One region of the Phyllobacterium sp. SL163 genome, then DNA from elsewhere that is predicted to be linked to it. Evidence: riboswitches for the same ligand, from Rfam matches in the RefSeq annotation. Region 1 holds a riboswitch; each other region holds the start of a gene.
What was found. Region 1 has a riboswitch for thiamine pyrophosphate ahead of thiC (phosphomethylpyrimidine synthase ThiC). Riboswitches for the same ligand answer to the same signal wherever they lie in the genome.

Region 1 (6,816 bases):
AGCGCGCGCGGTCGCCCGCACCAACTCGCCGTTGAGCGCGGTCGCCAGCCATTCGCCCTCATACTCAAGTTCGCCGAGCAAATCGGCCAGTGTTTTGGCCGCAACCTCGTGCGGCTCTCCATTGACGATCAGTCTCATGATCAAGCTACCTTCTCTGCGTCAAAAGCCATCGCCGCCGCCTGCATCGCCATGGCAGGCGCCAGCAAAAATCCGTGCCGATACAATCCGTTGATGCTGATCACCCGGCCATCCCGCTCAACGCGCGGAAAATTGTCCGCATAGGCCGGGCGCACGCCGACACCGGTCTCAATGATCGCTGCCTCGCCGAAGGCCGGATGCAGGCTGTAGGCGGCATTGAGCAGTTCCATCATCGACCGGGCGGTGACCGGCCCCGTCGCATCGCTTTCGATCATCGTCGCGCCGACCATGAAGAGGTGATCGGCGCGCGGGACGATGTAGACGGGAAAACGCGGATGGATCAGCCGGACAGGCCGGGCCAGCGCGATGTCGCGGGTTTGCAGGATGAGCATTTCACCGCGCACCCCGCGCAGATCCGGCTTGGCCGTGGAATAACCGGTGCAGTCGACAATGCGGTCGAATTTGCCCTCGTCCCGCTCGTTCTCAAAGCGAACGCCTGATGCGGCGAGCTTGGCCGCCAGGGCTGTCAGGGCGCGGCGCGGATCGAGATGCGCTTCGTCCCGGAAAAACAGCCCCCGGCGGAACCGCCCCGCAAGGTCGGGTTCGAGACTGCCCAGTTCCTGCGCGTCCACGCCGGCAAAACCCGAGGTACGCGAGGCGAAGCGGTCCAATTCCCCGGCATCACGCGCTGGCGCCAGCACCAGTGTCCCGTTGCGCACGACGCGCCCTGGCAGGGCCGCCTCCCACCAGGAGGCAGCCTTCAATCCGAGTTCCAGCACCTGTTCATCGGCACTTTCCCGCTCGCAATAGGGCGCAAGCATGCCGCCCGCATACCAGGAGGCGGTCGACGACGTGTCGCGGCGCGGGTCGAAGACGGTCACGTCTGCGCCCCGCGCCATCAGTTCATGTGCGGCGGTGAGCCCGGCCACGCCAGCGCCTTTGACAAGGATGCGCATCAGAAATCGTCACCCCCGACCGGTATGGGCACAGCTGCTGATTTCAGCGGCATGTAGAGATCGCCGCCCTGCCGGAATTTTTCCGCCATGGCCGACATGCCCTCCTTCTGCGCTTCGGCGCGGATATCGTGGGAAATCCGCATCGAACAGAATTTCGGCCCGCACATCGAGCAGAAATGCGCCACCTTGTGCGCCTCTTTCGGCAATGTCTCGTCGTGGAACAGCCGCGCCGTTTCGGGATCGAGCGACAGGTTGAACTGGTCTTCCCAGCGGAACTCGAAGCGTGCCCGCGACAGGGCATCGTCCCGCACCTGCGCCGCCGGATGGCCCTTGGCAAGGTCCGCCGCATGGGCGGCGATCTTGTAGGTGATCACCCCGATCTTCACATCGTCGCGGTTGGGCAGGCCGAGATGTTCCTTCGGCGTGACATAGCAAAGCATGGCGGTGCCGAACCAGCCGATCATCGCCGCACCGATCCCCGACGTGATGTGATCATAACCGGGCGCGATATCGGTGGTGAGTGGTCCCAGCGTGTAGAACGGCGCCTCACCGCAGACGGCAAGCTGCTTGTCCATGTTCGCCTTGATCTTGTGCATCGGCACGTGGCCGGGGCCCTCGATCATCACCTGGCAGCCCTTGGCCCAGGCAATCTGCGTCAGTTCCCCCAGCGTCTCCAGCTCGGCAAACTGCGCCGCATCGTTCGCATCGGCGATGGAACCCGGCCGCAGCCCGTCACCCAGCGAGAAGCTGACATCATAGGCACGGCAGATATCGCAGATTTCCTCGAAATGCTCGTAGAGGAAACTTTCCCGGTGATGATGCAGGCACCACTTGGCCATGATCGAGCCGCCACGCGACACGATGCCGGTGACACGGTCGACGGTCAGCGGGATGTAATGCAACCGAACACCCGCATGGATGGTGAAATAATCGACACCCTGCTCCGCCTGTTCGATCAGCGTGTCGCGATAGACCTCCCACGTCAGGTCTTCGGCAATGCCGCCGACCTTTTCCAGCGCCTGATAGAGCGGCACGGTGCCGATCGGCACGGGGGCGTTGCGGATGATCCATTCGCGGATATTGTGGATGTTGCGGCCGGTCGACAGGTCCATCACCGTGTCGGCACCCCAGCGGATGGCCCAGACCATTTTTTCCACTTCCTCCGCCATGGAGGAGGTCACTGCGGAATTGCCGATATTGGCGTTGATCTTGACCAGGAAGTTGCGGCCGATGATCATCGGCTCGAGTTCGGGATGGTTGACATTGGCGGGAATGATCGCCCTGCCCCGGGCAATCTCCTCGCGGACGAATTCCGGTGTGACATAATCCGGCACCGACGCGCCGAAGGAATTGCCGTCGCGCTCCAGCTGCGCCCGCGCCGCGTCGCGGCCAAGGTTTTCACGGATCGCCACATATTCCATCTCGGGCGTGATGATCCCCGCCCGGGCATAGGCGAGCTGCGTTACGGCTTTATCGCCCTTCGCCCGCAATGGCCGGTTGCGTACCGGGAACTCCGGGGTCAGCCGTTCACCGGTGACGAAGCCATTGTCCTCCAGCTTGACGTGGCGGCCGTCATAGGCGGCAAGGTCGGCATGGCCGGCAAGCCAGCTTGCGCGGATGCGCGGCAGGCCTTTGGCGATATCGATGGCAACATTGGCATCCGTATAGGGCCCGGACGCGTCGTACACCGTCACCGGCGGCTCGCCCGCTGTCGGATGCACCGATATCTGGCGCAATGGCACGCGGATATCCGGATGGATATGGCCGGGTTTGTAAATTTTGATCGAGGCCGGCAGCGGTCCTGCCGAAACGGTTGGGGTAATTGCGGTCATCATCAGGCTCCTAAGCAATCAAGCGTGGAAACCCAGTTCTGTGCCGGAAGGATGAAAAGAGATTGCGAATCCGGATACGGATGTGCCGAGGCTGACTCGCATGACTTTCGCACCGTCCCTACGCCAGTATGAACTGGATCAGGTTCAACGGGTCACTGCGCTGCAAAAGCCAGCAGAATCTCAGCCCCTTGTCGGGACCCCCCTGGTGAATGTCTTGAATTGAACGCCCGATCCGCCATTTGTCAAGCGAATCGGTAAAATCGTGTGTGTGGCGCCCGGTCGATTCCAGGCGCCTTGACCGGATCAGGCGGCGCGCAGCGGCTTCAACGCATTGCTCCACTTGAGCAATTCGCCAATCATGGTGTTGGCGCTGGCGGTCACCAGTTCATTGGCCTGGAAGACGCCTTCATCGTTGATGAACTGCTGGTACGCCGGAACGGGAACGCCTTCGGGAATGGGAACCATCCGCAGGCCTGCGATGAGACCCTTGACCGATTCGACCGAGCGCAGGCCGCCCGACACGCCGCCATAGCTGACGAAGCCGACCGGCTTGTAGTTCCATTCCTGCCAGAGATAGATGATCGCATTGGTCAGGGACGGCGGAGCGAAATAGTCATATTCCGGCGTCACGAACACGATCGCATCGCCCGCCTCGATCAGCGCGCTCCACTTTTTCGTGTGCGCATGCTCATACTTGCGGGCGCGCGGGTGGTTGGGCTCGTCGAAAACCGGCAGGTTGAGATCCGCCAGGTCAATCAGAACAGGCTCGAACTGGCCGTCCTGGCTGGCAAAATCATGGAACCACTTGGCAACCGGCTGACCGGCGCGGCCCGGACGGGTGCTGACGTGGACGATGTTGAGCTTGGGTGCCATTGAAAGGTCTCCATAAGGCTTGACGAGTATGGAGCATGCATAGGCGCGGCGTGATGCGGCGCACAAGAAGGCACTTTTTTGAAACCGGGTAATATCGATGTGAAGACGATAGTTATGGCGGAGTCTTCACAAAACGAAACCCGCTCCAGCATGGCTCGCTGTGCGGGTTCTGTCGCGTTTTGCAAGGACCGGAAACTCCGGTCATTGATTATCGGTTGTTGTTGAAATCGCTGGAAGCGGCACCTGGACGGGCAACGCGTTCTTTCTTCTTCGGACCAGGAAGCAGACCTTCACGCTGTGCCTGCTTGCGCGCTGCCTTGCGGGCGCGGCTGACGGCTTCAGCCTTTTCACGGACACGGCGCTCGGACGGCTTTTCAAATGCCTGGCGCGCCTTCATTTCGCGAAAGAGACCTTCGCGCTGCATCTTCTTTTTCAGGACCCGGAGGGCCTGTTCAACATTGTTATCACGGACGAGAACTTGCAATCGTTTTCCTTACCCATGCTTGTCTCGTCTTGCGGGCGTAAGCGTCACAATCAGACAAGCGTTTGATGAATTACCACAACGGCAATCCCGAGAAGCGCGGACTTTATTCATTCCCGCGCTAAAAATCCAGTGCACGGGAGCAGTTTTACTGACATCCACTTCATTTCATCCCGGCAAATTCAATATTTCCGCCGGGATGAACCTGTCGCTTTGCCAAATCCGCCGCATCGGACGGTTTCGGCAGGGAATCAGATGGCAGCGGTGATGATGATTTCGACGAGATAATCCGGGGTCGCCAGCTTGGCTTCGCCGGTGGCGCGCGCAGGCGTGTTGGCCGGATCGACCCAGGCATCCCAAACCGCATTCATTTCGGCAAAGTCCTTCATGTCGGCCATCCAGATGATCGCCTGCAGGATCTTGGACTTGTCGGAACCGGCTTCCTTCAACAGGCGCTCGACCGAAGCCAGGACGTCCTTGGTCTGCTCGGTGACGCTCTTGCCCGGTGTACCTACCTGCCCTGCGAGATAAACCGTGTTGCCATGGATAACGGCCTGGCTCATGCGTGGACCGACTTCAATACGACGAATGCTCATGGAAAGCTCCTCTAGCAGTTTGGGTAGATCGATATTGGACAGGCATATAAGAAAAAAGGGCCATTCGGCCCTGTTCAAGGCGTTATAGTTGGGGCCCGCCGGAAAGCAACAAAAATCATCGGTTCCGCCCACGGTTTTCGTTTGCCCCGCCCCCTGAAGCGAGCGGCCGCAAGGGTTTGGATCCTCCGTCCGCTGCACCATTGTTAACCATGGGAAAGCGGAGGCAAGGGATGCTGCGGAAACCGGCTGCTTCTGTCGCGATGTGTCTTGCGGGCTCAAGGCGCCGCTGCATACTCGACCATTCCATGGCTACTGCGCTGTTGATAGCGGAAGCGTCGGGCGGACCAGCCGCGAACCCTAGGAATTTGATTTTGTACTTGCGATATGATGCAATATTAAGCTTATCTATGATAACGTGCCCTACAATTCGACGGGAGTGATAAGTAATTGATATATCCATTCGTTGAAAACATAAGATATGGTGACCGATCTATACCATTCTGCATCGCCGATGAGATCGGATATCATTGGTATGTTGCAGTTGGCAACAATTATACTGGATTTCGCGAGCGTTGCATTTACTTGATCGAACCGGGATCGCATGTTGTTGACTGCGGCTCCCATCACGGATTGATGACTGTGCTATTCGGCCAGAAAGCGGGTCCCGCCGGCAGGGTGACCGCTTTTGACGCGCTGCCATTCAATGCGGGTGTCGTGCAGCGGAATGCCGAGCTGAACGGGCTGGCAAATGTGGTGACCCACGGCAAGGCCGTCGGGCAGAAAACGGGCACCCACAAGGTGTTGGCCCCGCACAGCAACGTCATCCTCAACGATATCAATGTGCATGCTCCCGATGGTGACCTGATTGTCGACGTCATCGCGCTGGACGATGCGGATTTGGGCAAGGTGGATTTTCTCAAGATCGACGTGGAAGGGCACGAGGTTGCTGCCCTGAAGGGCGCCCGCGGCGTGTTGCAGCAGCTGCCGTTTCTCGACATCGAAATTCACAACTTCATGCAGGTCGACGCGCGTACCCACTGCTTTGCCATCATGGAAGCCTTGCCGGCCGGCAGATATCTTTTTTCCATCGACGAGGATCCCGAATGGCACGAGGCGCATGAGATCGACATGAATTACCTCATCGGCCTGCCCAACCCTCATCTTCTGGCCAAGCCAAAACAGCGGGTGCTCTAGAATCGCGGTAAAATGAGAAAACCCCAAGCCATTGATATGACCTGGGGTTCTGATTGGTGGGCACAGTAGGGATCGAACCTACGACCCGCTGATTAAGAGTCAGCTGCTCTACCAACTGAGCTATGTGCCCGTCAGCCGCTTTGACGACCGAAGGTGGGGGCTCTATAACGGGGCAAAACCGGCCTGTCCAGCCCTTCTTGAAAACTTTATGTCAGCTTTGAACAATAAGTTGTTTAAACAAAAAGCTGTCCCTCCGCCGTCTTGACCGCCGAACCGCCGATACGCCCGCCGGCAAGCTTCTGGTCGGCGATATCCAGTTCCAGCCGCAATCGCGATGGACGGCCCATTTCCTGGCCCTGTTCCAGCCACAGCCGCAACAATCCGTCGAGCGGCTGGTCAAAATGCTGGATGGCCCCGGCAAAGGCTGCCGTGGCGGAACCCGTTGCCGGGTCCTCGTAGGTGCCCTCGTCGCTGACAAACATCCGCGCATGAAAATTGCTGTCGTGCAGTGTCGTTTCGCGGCAATAGAGATAAACGGGCAGCTGGCGCCCGTCGATCACAGGCGCGGCCTTTTTCATGGCGTCCTGGTTGATTCGAATCCGCCCCGCAGCCGCCAGCCCGTGAATCGGGATCAGCAGGTAAGGCACGCCGGCATCCCAGACGGTCGGCACGTGATTCTCAAAGCCGATCTCCTTGGGTTCGAGACGCAGGGCATTGGCCAGCGCGATCCTGTCGGGATTGTACGG
Region 2 (6,816 bases), on a different contig from region 1:
GGACCATCTTTCGATACCAATTACGTTTTCACCGTATCGAAATGATCAGGGCAAGCGCCCAAGGCTGAAATTATGACGACCACAGAAACACAACTGGAGGCCAGGCGTTCAGGCGCCTGGGCCTCCGGCCTTGCCATTGCTATTGGCCGCTTCGTGCTGATCGGCGCGATCACTTTCCTCGGCCTTCTCGCCGTGACTTTCTTTATCGGACGGGTCATTCCCATCGATCCCGCCCTGGCGATCGTCGGCGATCGGGCCCCGGCCCATGTGGTCGAGCGCGTGCGCGAGGAATATGGCCTGAACCTGCCGCTCTATGAGCAGTTTTTCATCTATGTGAAAGGCGCGCTGCAGGGTAATTTCGGCAATTCGGTCTTGACCTCCAATCCTGTCATGACCGACATCCGCCGGGTGTTTCCCGCCACCATGGAGCTTGCCACGTTCGGCACGCTCATCGGCACGCTTTTCGGCGTACCGCTTGGGGTCCTTGCCGCGGTCAAACGTGGCAGCCTGATCGACCAGATCGTGCGTCTGATCGGCCTTATCGGCTATTCCATGCCGATCTTCTGGCTCGGATTGCTGGCGTTGCTGGTCTTTTACGCCAAGCTTGGCTGGACTTCGGGTCCGGGCCGCATCGACGTCATCTATGAATACACCTTTACGCCCATTACCGGCTTTTATCTTCTCGACGCAGTGCTTCAAGGCAATTGGGACGCCTTCTGGAATATCTTCTCATTCATCATCCTGCCCGCTTCGCTGCTTGGTTATTTCTCGCTTGCCTATATCAGCCGCATGACCCGCAGTTTCATGCTCAATGAGCTGGAACAGGAATATATCGTTGCCGCCCGCGCCAAGGGCCTGTCGGAAACCCGTATCATCTGGGCCCACGCCTTGCGCAACGCCGCCGTGCCACTGGTGACGGTCATTGCCCTGTCCTATGCCAATTTGCTTGAAGGTTCAGTCCTGACCGAAACCGTCTTCTCGTGGCCGGGCCTCGGCCTGTACATCACCAATTCCCTGCAAAACGCGGATATGAACGCGGTCCTTGGCGGCACCATCATCATTGGCGCAGTGTTCATTGCCATCAATCTTCTGTCTGATCTTCTGTATCAGGCGCTTGACCCACGGACGCGCGCACGATGAGCCAGACAATCCATACACCGCCTCCACCCATGTCACGCCGTCAATGGCTGATGAGTGACCGTCCGCAATCACGCCTGCAGGCAAGGCTTGGCCGCGCCTATCTGGTGTGGGGCCGCTTCGCCAGCAACCGGCTGGCGCTTGCCGGCCTTGCCATTATCGTCGCCCTGCTGGTGGTTGCAGCATTGGCCAATGTTCTTGCGCCGCATTCACCCGTTATCGGCGACCTGCGCAATGCGCGCCTGTTGCCACCCGGTGGTGATTATTGGCTCGGCACCGATGATCAGGGCCGCGATATTCTCTCGCGCCTCATCTACGGCTCGCGCCTCACGCTCTATGTCGTGATACTCGTGGCGATCATCGCAGCGCCCATTGGCCTGATCGTCGGCACCGCTGCGGGTTATGCGGGAGGCTGGGTCGATTCCATCCTCATGCGCCTCACCGATATTTTTCTGGCTTTCCCAAAGCTTATTCTCGCACTTGCGCTTGTCGCAGCCCTGGGACCTGGCATCGAAAATGCGGTCTTTGCCATCGCCGTGACGTCCTGGCCACCCTATGCGCGTATTGCGCGCGCCGAAACACTGACGATTCGCAATTCCGACTATATTGCAGCTGTCCGCCTGATGGGGGCCTCGCCGGTCCGCATCGTCCTGCGGCACATCATGCCGCTCTGCCTGTCCTCGCTGATTGTCCGTGTGACCCTGGATATGGCCGGTATCATCCTGATTGCCGCGGGTCTTGGCTTTCTTGGTCTCGGCGCTCAGCCGCCATTGCCGGAATGGGGGGCGATGATTGCGTCGGGCCGCCGCTTCATCATGGATCAGTGGTGGGTTGCCGCAGCACCGGGCTTTGCCATTCTGATCGTCAGCCTAGGCTTCAATCTGTTGGGCGATGGCCTGCGCGATGCGCTTGATCCGCGAGGCAACAACCAATGAGCACGCTTTTGACTGTCAAGGACCTGCGGGTCCAGTTTCCGACCCGGACGGGTGTGGTCGATGCCGTGCGCGGCGTATCCTTTACGCTCGGCCGCGAACGTCTCGGCATCGTCGGCGAATCCGGTTCGGGCAAGTCCCAGACCGGGCGCGCCATCATGGGGCTGACGCCGCCGCATGCGAAAATTACCGCGGAGACGTTGAACTTCGATGGCATCGACCTGCTGAAAGTCTCGGCTGCGGAACGGCGGTCGCTGCGCGGCAACCGGATTGCCATGATTTTGCAGGACCCAAAATATTCGCTCAATCCGGTCATGAGCATCGGGCGGCAGATCGTCGAGACGCTGCGCACCCACGAAAGGGTCAGCAAATCCGAGGCGCGCAAGCGCGCGCTCGACATGCTGGCCGCCGTGCAGATCCGCGATCCCGAACGCGTCTTCGACCTCCATCCGCACGAGGTTTCGGGCGGCATGGGGCAGCGCGCCATGATTGCCATGATGTTGATCACCGGCCCGGAACTGCTGATCGCCGATGAACCGACCTCGGCGCTCGACGTGACTGTCCAGCTGGATGTTCTCGCCATCCTCGACAATCTGGTGCGCGATCGCGGCATGGGGCTGATCTTCATTTCGCACGATCTGCGGCTGGTCTCGTCGTTCTGCGACCGGGTCATCGTCATGTATGCGGGCCATATCGTCGAGGAGATCGCCGCCAAGGACCTGCACAATGCCAAACATCCCTATACGCAGGGGCTTCTGAACTGCATGCCGAAAATTGGTGCCGATACCCATCCTCTCCCTGTCCTTGATCGTAAGCCGGAGTGGGCGGCATGACGACATCTCCTGCCAAAGCGCTTGTCGTCGACAAGCTTGAAGTCACGTTCGATCGTTTCCGTGCCTTGCGGGGTGTCAGCCTCGATGTGATGCCGGGTGAATCCTTCGGGCTCGTCGGTGAATCCGGCTCCGGCAAATCGACATTGCTGCGGGCGGTTGCCGGGCTTGCGCCAACCAGCGGCGGTTCGATCACCGTGAACGGCAAGCTGCTGGACAAGAAGCGCACCAAGGCATTCTATCGTGAAGTGCAGATGGTGTTCCAGGACCCCTATGGTTCGCTGCACCCGCGCCAGACCGTCGACCGGCTTCTGCTGGAACCTCTGGCGGTCCACGGATTTGCCGACATTGAAAAGCGAATCCTGCGCGCGCTCGACGAGGTGGGCCTCGGCTCCAGCTTCCGCTTCCGCTATTCGCATCAGCTGTCCGGCGGCCAGCGCCAGCGTGTCGCTATCGCCCGGGCATTGATCCTGGAGCCGTCGATCCTGCTGCTCGATGAACCAACGTCGGCGCTCGATGCATCCGTACAGGCCGAAGTGCTGAACCTGCTGGAACAGATACGCCGCGACCGCAAGCTGACCTTCCTGATGGTCAGTCACGATCTGGCGGTGGTCACCCACATGTGCGACCGGCTGATGGTCATGCAGAGCGGTGCCGAGGTGGAGCGCCTTTCCGCCGCCGATCTTGCCGCCCGCAAGGTGACGCAGGCCTATACGCGCAATCTGCTCGTTGCCAGCGAGGGTTTTGTGCGGCCGGGCGCACCCGCTGCCTAGGTCGTGCTTTATCGGATTTTTACCATGGTGCACGACTTATCGCAGATTGAGACAATCTGAACGAATTTGCTAAGCAGGCATTTACGGCATGGCCTTCATGGTTCGCTCAACAACCGGAGCGGGCTATGAGCAAATTCAAACAATTCCTGAGAGACAAGCGTGGGGCCACGGCACTGACCTTCGGTCTGCTGCTTGTGCCGCTTATGGGCATGACCGGTCTTGCCCTTGACTATACCGTTGCCTCAAATGAAAGAGTCAATTTGCAGAACGCCGCTGACACAGCGGCGCTGGCCGGTGCCTCCATCTTCACGGGTGGCAATGCACAGGCTGCCGAGGACAGGGCACGGGCCTTTTTGCGGGCCAATCTTGGCGCCAAGGCGAGCACTGTCAGTGTCAATTTCAGTGCAAAGGACCAGAAGGTTACCGTCAATCTGGGAGGGCAGACCAATACCCTCTTCATGTCGTTGCTGAACCAGAACTCAGTCCAGATTGGTGTGACTTCGACTGCGCTGGCGCCGTTGAAACCGTCAGAAGCCAAAATCATCTTGAAGGACATGTACGGCATTTGGGCCAAAAAGGTTTCGATTGTCGTCACTCGCCCTGGTTCAAGTAAGGAAGTGACGTTAGGCACCGTGTTGTATGAGGCCAAAGACAAGACTGCCCTCAATTGGCGAGGAACAGGGGTCAAAACCATGAGTCCGGCTGACGGTAACGTTGTGCTCGGCGACTACCAAACACTGTATATCAAAATGGAAGTCAAAAAGGACGGTTGTGATGTCGGCCGTTATAATTCCACAGCTGGTACAAACACAGTTACGTGTAAAACTGCATCGAGCGGATATAGGAATTATGACGCAACATACCAAACCAATGATGGAAATACTGTGGATCATCTCTTCGTTGACGGTGTGCAGCTGAAGAAAAACGGTGATACAAAGTTAACTGATCTGCTCAGTTGCGATAAGCAATCTCACGAACATGCTTGGGAAGACGGCGGTGGCTGGGACCAGCAAGATCTTTTCTACACGGTTATTTCCGGGTGCAAAGCTGTCGATGGGGAGAATGTCCGCCTGACCAACTGATGTCTGCAATCCTCAAGCGGCGCGATTGACTTTACGCCGCCGCCGCTCCATCATGACTTCATTCCGAGGGGGGCACTGTACAGTGCTGAGATAGCGTCGAGCTGGACCCTTGAACCTGATCCGGGTTATGCCGGCGTAGGAACGGGAATTGAGCATTCTTCACGCACTCTGCCTTGTCTTCGCACATATCCGGATCTCCACACGTTTGATGGAGTCCTGCAGATGCCGTTTTCGCTGAATCACCAATCGCCGAGTCTGTGACGGCCCGCCATGCGCATGCTCGTCCGCATCGCCGGAGCCCTGCTGGCTGTGCTTGCGTGCTGGCACCTCGCTGTCTGGATGCTGCAGCCGCCGCGCTTCATCCTGCCCGGCCCCGGTTCTGTCATTGCCGCCCTGATAGAGCAGCAGCATTATCTCCTGAGCAACGCCGCCATCACGGTGCTTGAGATCGTGCTCGGGCTGTTCTTCGGTGCCATCGCCGGAATCCTTGTTGCGCTTCTGGTGGCCGGCCTGCCGGGTTTCGGCCAGATCGTCTGGCCGCTCCTGTTGGTCTTGCAGGCGCTCCCGGTCTTTGCCATTGCGCCGCTTCTGGTTCTCTGGTTCGGCTTCGGCCTCGCGTCCAAGGTCGTCATGGCCAGCCTGATCATCTTCTTCCCCGTTGCCTCGTCCTTTGCCGATGCACTGCGCCGGACCAGTCAGGATCTGCTGGATGCCGCCGCCCTGACACAAGCCTCGCCGCTGGCGACACTGTTCCTCATCCGCGTGCCCAGCGCCTTGCCCGGCCTCGGTTCGGGCCTGCGTGTTGCGGCGGTCTTTGCCCCCATTGGCGCCGTGATCGGCGAATGGGTCGGTGCCTCGCGCGGACTGGGCTTCGTCATGCTGCAGGCCAATGCCCGCATGCAGACCGATACGCTGTTTGCCGCCCTTATCATCCTCGCCGTTCTGACCATCGTTCTGCGTTTCCTCGTCGATGCCTTCGCCGCACGTCTCACGCCCTGGGTGCAGGCATCATGACCGCCCCGTTTTCCCGTCCCGTTGATAAAGGAATGCCCATGTTTCGCCGCCGCGCGTTTGCCCCCGCCATCATCCTGCTAACCGCCCTGTCTCTCCTCGCATCACCCGCCGCGGCGGCAGACAAGCTGTCTGTCCTGCTGGAATGGTTCGTCAACCCCGACCATGCACCGCTGGTGATTGCCCGCGAAAAGGGTTTCTTCAGCGAAGCGGGACTGGACGTGGATCTGATCCCGCCGGCCGATCCGGCAGCGCCGCCGCGTCTCGTGGCGGCCAAGCAGGCGGACATCGCCATCGGCTATCAGCCCAACCTCTATCTCAGCCATGACGAAGGCCTGCCGCTGGTGCGTTTCGGCACCCTGGTGGAGACGCCGCTCAACACGGTGACCGTCCTCGCCGATGGCCCGATCAAGAGCCTGAAGGACCTGAAGGGCAAAAAAGTCGGGTTCTCCGTGGCCGGTTTTGAGGATGCCATGCTCGGCGCCATGCTGAAATCCGAAGGCTTGAAGACGGGAGATGTCGAGCTGATCAATGTCAACTTCGCGCTGTCGGCATCGCTGATCGCCAATCAGGTGGATGCCACGGTGGGCGGTTACCGCAATTTCGAGCTGACGCAGATGGCGCAGGAAGGTCACAAGGGAACGGCATTCTTTCCCGAGGAGCATGGCGTTCCCGTTTATGACGAACTGATCTTCCTGACCCATCCCGATCTGGCGAAAGACGACCGTTTGAAACGTTTCATCGGCGCCGTGGAAAAGGGAGCGATCTATCTGACCAACCATCCCGATGAGTCCTGGTCGCTGTTCGTCAAGGCTTATCCCGATCTCGACAATGCGCTGAACCGGCAGGCATGGATCGATACATTGCCGCGTTTTGCCAAGCGTCCCGCCGCCCTCGACCGCAGCCGTTATGAACGGCTCGGCGTGTTCATGCACGAGGCGGGGCTGATCAAATCGGTGCCCAAGGTGGATGACCTCGCCGTTGAACTGCAGTGAAATGATTTATTCGGAGAAAAAGACCATGCCAAATGTAGATTTCCGCCTGAATGCCA
Region 3 (6,816 bases), on a different contig from region 1:
CCTCGCGCAGCATTTCCAGCTCGAGCCACTCTTCCTCAAAACGCTCGAGATCGTGCCGCTTCTTGCCGATCTCCTCGACGGTCTTGTTGAAGACCTGCGGGTTTTTGGCAAAGAGGTTCGGATCGGCAAGTTTGGCCTCGAGCTTGTGGATGTCGGCGTGCAGCGCTTCCATCTTGCCCGGCAGGTTTTCCAGCGCGAATTTCTGCTTGTACGACAGTTTGCGCTTTTCCTCGCGCTGCACTGCGGTTTTCTCTCCGGCGGCTTCGGTTACGGCCGATGACCTGGCTGTCTTCAGCTCCTTGCGCGTCGCCAGCGCTTCCTTGCGCTGCGCCAGCATGTCCGTATAGCCGCCGGCATATTCGAGCCAGCGCCCGTCGCCTTCCGGCGCAATCACCGATGTTACGGTACGGTCGAGGAAATCGCGGTCATGGCTGACCAGGAGCACGGTTCCGGCAAAGCCGGACACCAGCTCCTGCAGGAGGTCGAGCGTTTCCATGTCGAGATCATTGGTCGGCTCGTCGAGCACCAGCAGATTGGCCGGACGGGCCAGGACGCGCGCCAGCATGAGCCGCGCCCGCTCGCCGCCCGACAGTTCGCGGATCGGCGTGCGCAACTGCTCCGGCTGGAACAGGAAGTCCTTCATGTAGGACGCCACATGGCGCTGTTCGCCGTTGACGATGACATTCTCGCCGCGCCCGTCGGTCAGATAATCGGACAGGGTCTGGTCAAGGTTGAGACTGTCGCGCTTCTGGTCCAGCACGGCGATTTCAAGATTGGTGCCAAGGCGCACGAAACCGCTGTCCGGGGCAAGCAGGCCCGTCAGCATGGAGAGAAGCGTGGTCTTGCCGACACCGTTCGGACCGACAAAGCCGACGCAGTTGCCGCGCTGGATGCGCGTGGAGAAATCCTTGACCAGCACGCGCTCGCCATAGGCCTTGACCAGATGCTCGGCCTCGATCACCAGCTTGCCGGATTCCCTGGCATCGCTGGCCTTCAGGACGGCGGTTCCCTGCGCACGGCGATGATTGCGGAATTCCCCCCGCATAGACTGGAGTTCGCCAAGACGCCGCATGTTGCGTTTGCGCCGTGCCGTAACGCCGTAGCGTAACCAGTGTTCCTCGCGCACGATCTGGCGGCCGAGCTTGTGCAGATCGCGCTCTTCCTCCTCCAGCACCTTGTCGCGCCATTCCTCGAAGGCGCCAAAGCCCTGATCGAGCCGTTTCGTAACGCCGCGGTCAAGCCAGACCGTCGAGCGGCTGATGTTTTCCAGAAACCGCCGGTCATGGGAGATGACCACGATGCTGGAGCGGATCTGCCGCAATTCGCTTTCCAGCCATTCGATCGTCGTCAGATCCAGATGGTTGGTCGGCTCGTCGAGAAGCAGGATATCGGGCTGGGGGGCGAGAACCTTGGCCAGTGCCGCACGCCGCGCCTCGCCGCCAGACAGATTGTCCGGCTTTTCCTCGCCGGTCAGGCCGAGATGTTCAAGAATGTAGCTGACGCGGTAGAGATCGTCCGCCGGTCCCAGACCTGCCTCGACATAGTCGCGGACATTGGCAAAACCTTCCATATCGGGCGCCTGGGCGAGATAGCGGACGGTGACACCGGGATGGCGGAACACTTCACCGTCGGTCGGCGTGATAAAACCCGCCGCGATCTTGAGCAGCGTCGACTTGCCGGACCCGTTGCGGCCGACAAGGGCGATGCGATCGCCCTCGCTGACGGAAATCGCCGCATCGCTGAGAAGCGGGGTGCCGCCAAACGTCAATGCAATCCGGTCAAGACGAAGAAGGGGTGGAGCCATGGCGTTTTTCAGTTCTGGAAAAGGAGCGCAATTGCCGGACATCAGTGCCGACGGGCGCTTGTCGGCGAGATTGGCGCCGCTGTCAAATATCTTTATGGCATAAAACAGAACAGGCCGGAAAACCGGCCTGTCTGGATCCGTTCAGCAACGCGCCGCTCAGTAGCCGCCGTTGTTGTAACCGTTGTTGTTGTATCCGCCATAGGCAGCGCCGCGGCCGCCATTGCCTTCGCAGGGGGCATTGTAGATGCTGCCATCGGGCCGCTGATAACGGCAAAGATTCTGATTGCCGTTGCCGCCACCGCTTGGCGTCGTTGCCGTGCCGACAGCCGCACCGAGAAGCGCGCCGCCGGCCGCACCGATCACAGTGCTCTTGGTATTGTGCCCGAGTGCCTGTCCGGCGAGTGCGCCGACACCGCCGCCGATCAACGCGCCCGTCCCGGCCCGCTGGTTCTGTTCGCTCGTTTCACAACCGGCCAATGACATGGCCAGAAGCGCGGAAACCGCAATGGCGGTCAAACGAAAACTCATTAGTCAATCCTCTCAACATGAATATAGCGGCCATATCGTGCGGGCTTAATGCGGCAGAACAAAGATCAGCCCATGCACCCCGGCAGCCTCAAACAAAAACAGGCCGGTTTCCCGGCCTGTTCCGCTTTCCCTGATGGGGAAGGATTAGTAACCGCGGCAAGGCGCGCGATAACGCTCGCCGTAACGGTTTTCATATGTGCAGTAACGGCGGCCATCATTGTTGGCCGTTGCGGCACCAACAGCCACACCACCAACACCACCAATGGCAGCACCAGCCAGTGCGCCACGGCCACCACCGATTGCACCACCAGCCAAAGCACCAAGTGCTGCACCGCCAACGCCATAACCCGCTGTACGCTGTTCACTTGTTGTGCAACCGGCTACCGAAAATGCCAGAAGCGCGGCAACTGCTACTGTCGACAAACTTTTCAACATGGAAGACCTCTCCCGTTTCAAAACTAAACTAACCAGCTTGCGTCCCCAATGCTGTGCCGCAAGAATTGCACTTTCCGCGTTGTTTTACAAGCGGTTCGCAATTTCACGGCGTAGCAATCAGGACTGCATTGCCTGAACGAAGCGATACGTGGAGATTTCCACACACGGCATTCGACACTGTAAGCGATGAACCGAAAGAAAGTTCCATATTTTCCAGCGGCCATCGCGCACCATGGATAAATAATCCGCGCAGGGACGTAAAGGCCACAATGCTGAATACCGTTCCATCGGCAAAATCGAACGCATATTCTCCTGCAACCAGGGGATGCGCTTCCTCGCTTCCGCTGGAGAGAATGATCTTCCGGCCTTCCGCCGCATGGCGGGTGGCCATGGTCAGGTGCAGCAGGGTGTGGTCGGTGCGTTCACCGCCAAAGGCGCCGCACAGGATCACCTCGGTGGCGCCCAGCCGGTAGGCTTCGTTGAGTGCCAGTTCGCCGTCGGTCATGTCCTTGGCGGCCGGAAAAACCGAACGCGGCACATGCGCATAGCGTTCGGCAAGTTCAGGCGATGTCGAATCGAAATCGCCCAGCCACAACTCGGGTTCAACGCCCAGCGCCTGCGCATGGGCAATGCCGCCATCGGCGGCAAGAACGCGCGCCCCGGCAATGAGATGCCGGAGACGGTCGGTGACGTGAACGGTTCCACCAAGAAGAAGGACGAATTTGCTCATGCACCGGCCATAGCATGGCACAAGCCGGTCGCACAGGGCATCCGTGATTCTGGTTTAAACGAAGCGCCCGAGTGCAATCGCGGCCATGCCGGCAATCGCCACGCCGATGGCCAGAAACAGGCTCGGATAAAGCTCCGGGATGAATTTCTGCCGGCGCGGACGCAGGAGAATCGCCTTGCGGCGGGCGTTTTGGGAAGCCGGGTTCTGCTGTACCCTGACATGGGAATGATAAAAACCGTGACCACGAAACATGATTGACCCTTTCCATCGGAAAACAGCCGCACGGGATGTTTTCGCTGTGGACAATAAGCGCGCCAGTATCAGCTTTCGATTTGGCAGAATCGGCAAAACATAAAGATTTCATAAGCATCGACCGCTTGCACGGCTCCGGCCGAACCTCTATCCTTGTCACGCTCTAACGGGGTGCCGGTCGCATGGACCGGCTGAGAGGCGCACGGGGAAACCCTGCCAACCCGCGGAACCTGATCCGGTTTGTACCGGCGGAGGGATTAGACGCGGCAGATTTGCCGGCGCACCAATCCTTTTGAACACTGCTGATAGGAGGCGCCGATGCGGCCATTCGAGACTATTGTAAAAACAGCGGCCATTGTGACCGCTCTGTTCGCCGTCATTCCCCTTGGCACCGCGCATGCCGAAGGCAAACTCACCGTCTACACCTATGAAAGCTTCACCGCCGAATGGGGTCCCGGCCCGAAGGTCAAGCAAGCCTTCGAAAAGCAATGTGCCTGCACGGTCGAATTCGTGGCGGTTGCCGATGGTGTTGCCCTGCTCAACCGGGTCAAGCTGGAAGGCGAGTCAACCAAGGCGGATGTGGTGCTCGGCCTCGACACCAACCTGACCTACGAGGCCAGGCAAACCGGCCTGTTTGCCCCCCATGGCATCGACACCTCCGCCGTGACCATCCCCGGCGGCTACAAGGATGATACCTTCGTTCCCTACGATTACGGCTATTTCGCCGTCATCTATGATTCCGAGAAGCTGAAGACCCCGCCGGAAAGCCTGAAGGAACTGGTCGAAGGCGACCCGAAGCAGAAGATCGTCATCGAAGACCCCCGCACCTCGACGCCCGGTCTCGGCCTGCTGCTCTGGGTCAAGTCGGTCTATGGCGACAAGGCGGGAGAAGCCTGGGCGAAGCTGAAAGACCGCGTGCTGACCGTCACACCCGGCTGGTCGGAGGCCTATGGCCTCTTCACCAAGGGCGAAGCACCACTGGTGCTGTCCTACACGACGTCCCCGGCCTATCACCTGATCGCCGAGCGCGTGGACCGCTACAAGGCCATTTCGTTCAGCGAAGGCCATTACCTGCAGGTCGAAGTCGCGGCCCAGACCGTCAACGGGGTGAAAAACCCGCTATCGGCGCAGTTTCTTGCCTTCATGACCAGCCCGGCGTTTCAGGATGCGATTCCTGAAAACAACTGGATGTATCCGGCTGCGAAAACCACCGACGCGCTGAACCCGGCCTTCGAAACCCTTGTTCAACCCGTCAAGACCCTGGCCTTCCCGTCCGAGGAGGTCGCCAAGAACCGTAAAGCCTGGATCGATGAATGGCTCGCGGCCATGAGCCTGTAGCATTGTGATTGCCATCCGCAGTTTCAGACCTTGGGCGGGGGCAGGCGCCCTCGCCTTTCTGGCGGCACTTGCGGGTGGCGCACTTCTCAGTCTCGCATCCGAAGCGCTGCGCGGCGGCGTGGAAGGTTTTGCCGCATTCGACAGCTATCTGTGGCGGGTGGCGCGGTTCACGCTGGTGCAGGCGCTCCTGTCCATGCTGCTTGCGGTTGCCTTTGCCATTCCACTCGCGCGCGCCTTGCATGAACATCCCGCCTTTCCCGGCCGCGCGCTGATTCTGCGCCTGTTTGCCCTGCCTCTGGCCTTACCCGCGCTTGTCGCGGTGCTCGGCATCACCAGCATCTATGGCCGCAACGGCCTGCTGGCCTTTGCTTTCAGCAGCCTTGGCATGGACACCATACCCAATATTTACGGGCTTCCCGGCATCCTTCTCGCCCACGTCTTTTTCAACCTGCCGCTGGCGACCCGGCTCGTGCTTGCAAGCCTTGATTCCATTCCGTCGGATTACTGGAAACTCGCCGCGCAGCTCGGCATGGGCGGCTGGGCACGCTTCCGCCTGATCGAATGGCCGGTCATCCGCCGCAATCTGTCCGGTATTGCCGGGCTGATCTTCATGCTCTGCATCACCTCGTTCACGATTGTGCTGACCCTGGGCGGCGGACCGCGTGCCACCACGCTGGAAGTGGCGATCTACCAGTCCCTGCATTTCGATTTCGATATTGCCCGCGCCGTCTCGCTCACACTGCTGCAACTGGGCCTGACCATCGCCGTGCTGCTGCTGCTCGGCCTGACGGGCAAACCGGCGGACGAAGGCTTCAGTCTCCAGACGACCACGCGGCGCTTCGAGCGGCCGGGCCGTGCAGCGCAATGCGTCAATACAGCGATCATTCTCCTCGGACTGCTCTTTGTCGGCCTGCCCATGGGCGGAACCGTTGTCTCCGGGCTTGGCGCCGACCTGGCGCGCCTGATGAGCGAATCCATCGTCTGGCGCGCCATTGCCACAAGCATCGTGCTTGGCGCGGCTGCAGCCCTGCTCTCCCTCGCGCTGTCACTGTCGCTTGTCATCGCCCGGGAGTATCAACAGAGCCGACGGCGAACGGTTTCGCCCGGTCTGTTCGAACGGTCACTGGATCTGGGGGCGAGCCTGATCATGGTGGTGCCGCCCATTGTCATCGGCGCCGGCTGGTTCATCCTCTCGCGCCACGCCATCAACCCGTTCAGCCTTGCACCCGTCATGGTCATCGGCGTCAATGCCGCCATGGCCGTGCCCTTCGCCTTCCGTATCCTGCGCCCGGCCTGGGATACGGCCGCAAGCCGCCACAACCGGCTTTGCCTCCAGCTCGGCATCACCGGCTGGGACCGGCTGCGCCTGATCGACTGGCCGGCTTTGCGCCTGCCCATGGGTGTTGCCTTCGCGTTTGCCATGGCCCTGTCGCTGGGCGATCTAGGAACCATCGCGCTGTTCGGCAATGATTCCATCCAGACCCTGCCTTTCCTGCTCTTGCAGCGCATGGGAAGTTATCGCACACAGGATGCAGCGGGACTGGCGCTGATCCTTGGGGTCCTGTGCCTGCTCCTGATGTTCGCAGCCGACCGCGGTGCGGCCAGCCTCGCCCGACAGGACAATGCAAGAGATGGCTGAACAAACGGAAAAGATCACAACCGGCGGCGCCGCGATCCGGCTGGATGCCGTTCGCTTCGATTACGGCGACATGGCCATGCGTTTCGACCT

Region 2: it holds a riboswitch for thiamine pyrophosphate, as region 1 does, so the genes downstream of both, ACP7B1_RS04475 (ABC transporter permease) here and thiC (phosphomethylpyrimidine synthase ThiC) in region 1, are expected to answer to the same signal.
Region 3: it holds a riboswitch for thiamine pyrophosphate, as region 1 does, so the genes downstream of both, thiB (thiamine ABC transporter substrate binding subunit) here and thiC (phosphomethylpyrimidine synthase ThiC) in region 1, are expected to answer to the same signal.

What each region holds. Positions count from the first base shown of each region.
Region 1 is NZ_JAFCVE010000004.1:339,708-346,523, forward strand. Features, by position in the region: gene thiS (sulfur carrier protein ThiS) at 1-138, opposite strand, end outside; gene thiO (glycine oxidase ThiO) at 141-1,094, opposite strand; gene thiC (phosphomethylpyrimidine synthase ThiC) at 1,094-2,926, opposite strand; TPP riboswitch at 3,024-3,140, opposite strand; gene ACP7B1_RS11425 (NADPH-dependent FMN reductase) at 3,230-3,799, opposite strand; gene rpsU (30S ribosomal protein S21) at 4,008-4,283, opposite strand; gene ACP7B1_RS11435 (RidA family protein) at 4,532-4,876, opposite strand; gene ACP7B1_RS11440 (FkbM family methyltransferase) at 5,459-6,070, shown strand; tRNA gene ACP7B1_RS11445 (tRNA-Lys) at 6,125-6,200, opposite strand; gene ACP7B1_RS11450 (PhzF family phenazine biosynthesis protein) at 6,304-6,816, opposite strand, start outside.
Region 2 is NZ_JAFCVE010000002.1:188,473-195,288, forward strand. Features, by position in the region: gene ACP7B1_RS04445 (ABC transporter substrate-binding protein) at 1-45, shown strand, start outside; gene ACP7B1_RS04450 (ABC transporter permease) at 73-1,140, shown strand; gene nikC (nickel transporter permease) at 1,137-2,072, shown strand; gene ACP7B1_RS04460 (ABC transporter ATP-binding protein) at 2,069-2,902, shown strand; gene ACP7B1_RS04465 (ABC transporter ATP-binding protein) at 2,899-3,672, shown strand; gene ACP7B1_RS04470 (TadE/TadG family type IV pilus assembly protein) at 3,798-4,754, shown strand; TPP riboswitch at 4,811-4,913, shown strand; gene ACP7B1_RS04475 (ABC transporter permease) at 5,025-5,768, shown strand; gene ACP7B1_RS04480 (ABC transporter substrate-binding protein) at 5,807-6,760, shown strand; gene thiE (thiamine phosphate synthase) at 6,786-6,816, shown strand, end outside.
Region 3 is NZ_JAFCVE010000001.1:470,817-477,632, reverse strand. Features, by position in the region: gene ACP7B1_RS02350 (ABC-F family ATP-binding cassette domain-containing protein) at 1-1,804, opposite strand, end outside; gene ACP7B1_RS02345 (YMGG-like glycine zipper-containing protein) at 1,961-2,332, opposite strand; gene ACP7B1_RS02340 (hypothetical protein) at 2,477-2,767, opposite strand; gene ACP7B1_RS02335 (thiamine diphosphokinase) at 2,871-3,497, opposite strand; gene ACP7B1_RS02330 (hypothetical protein) at 3,552-3,749, opposite strand; TPP riboswitch at 3,907-4,023, shown strand; gene thiB (thiamine ABC transporter substrate binding subunit) at 4,068-5,087, shown strand; gene thiP (thiamine/thiamine pyrophosphate ABC transporter permease) at 5,092-6,726, shown strand; gene thiQ (thiamine ABC transporter ATP-binding protein) at 6,719-6,816, shown strand, end outside.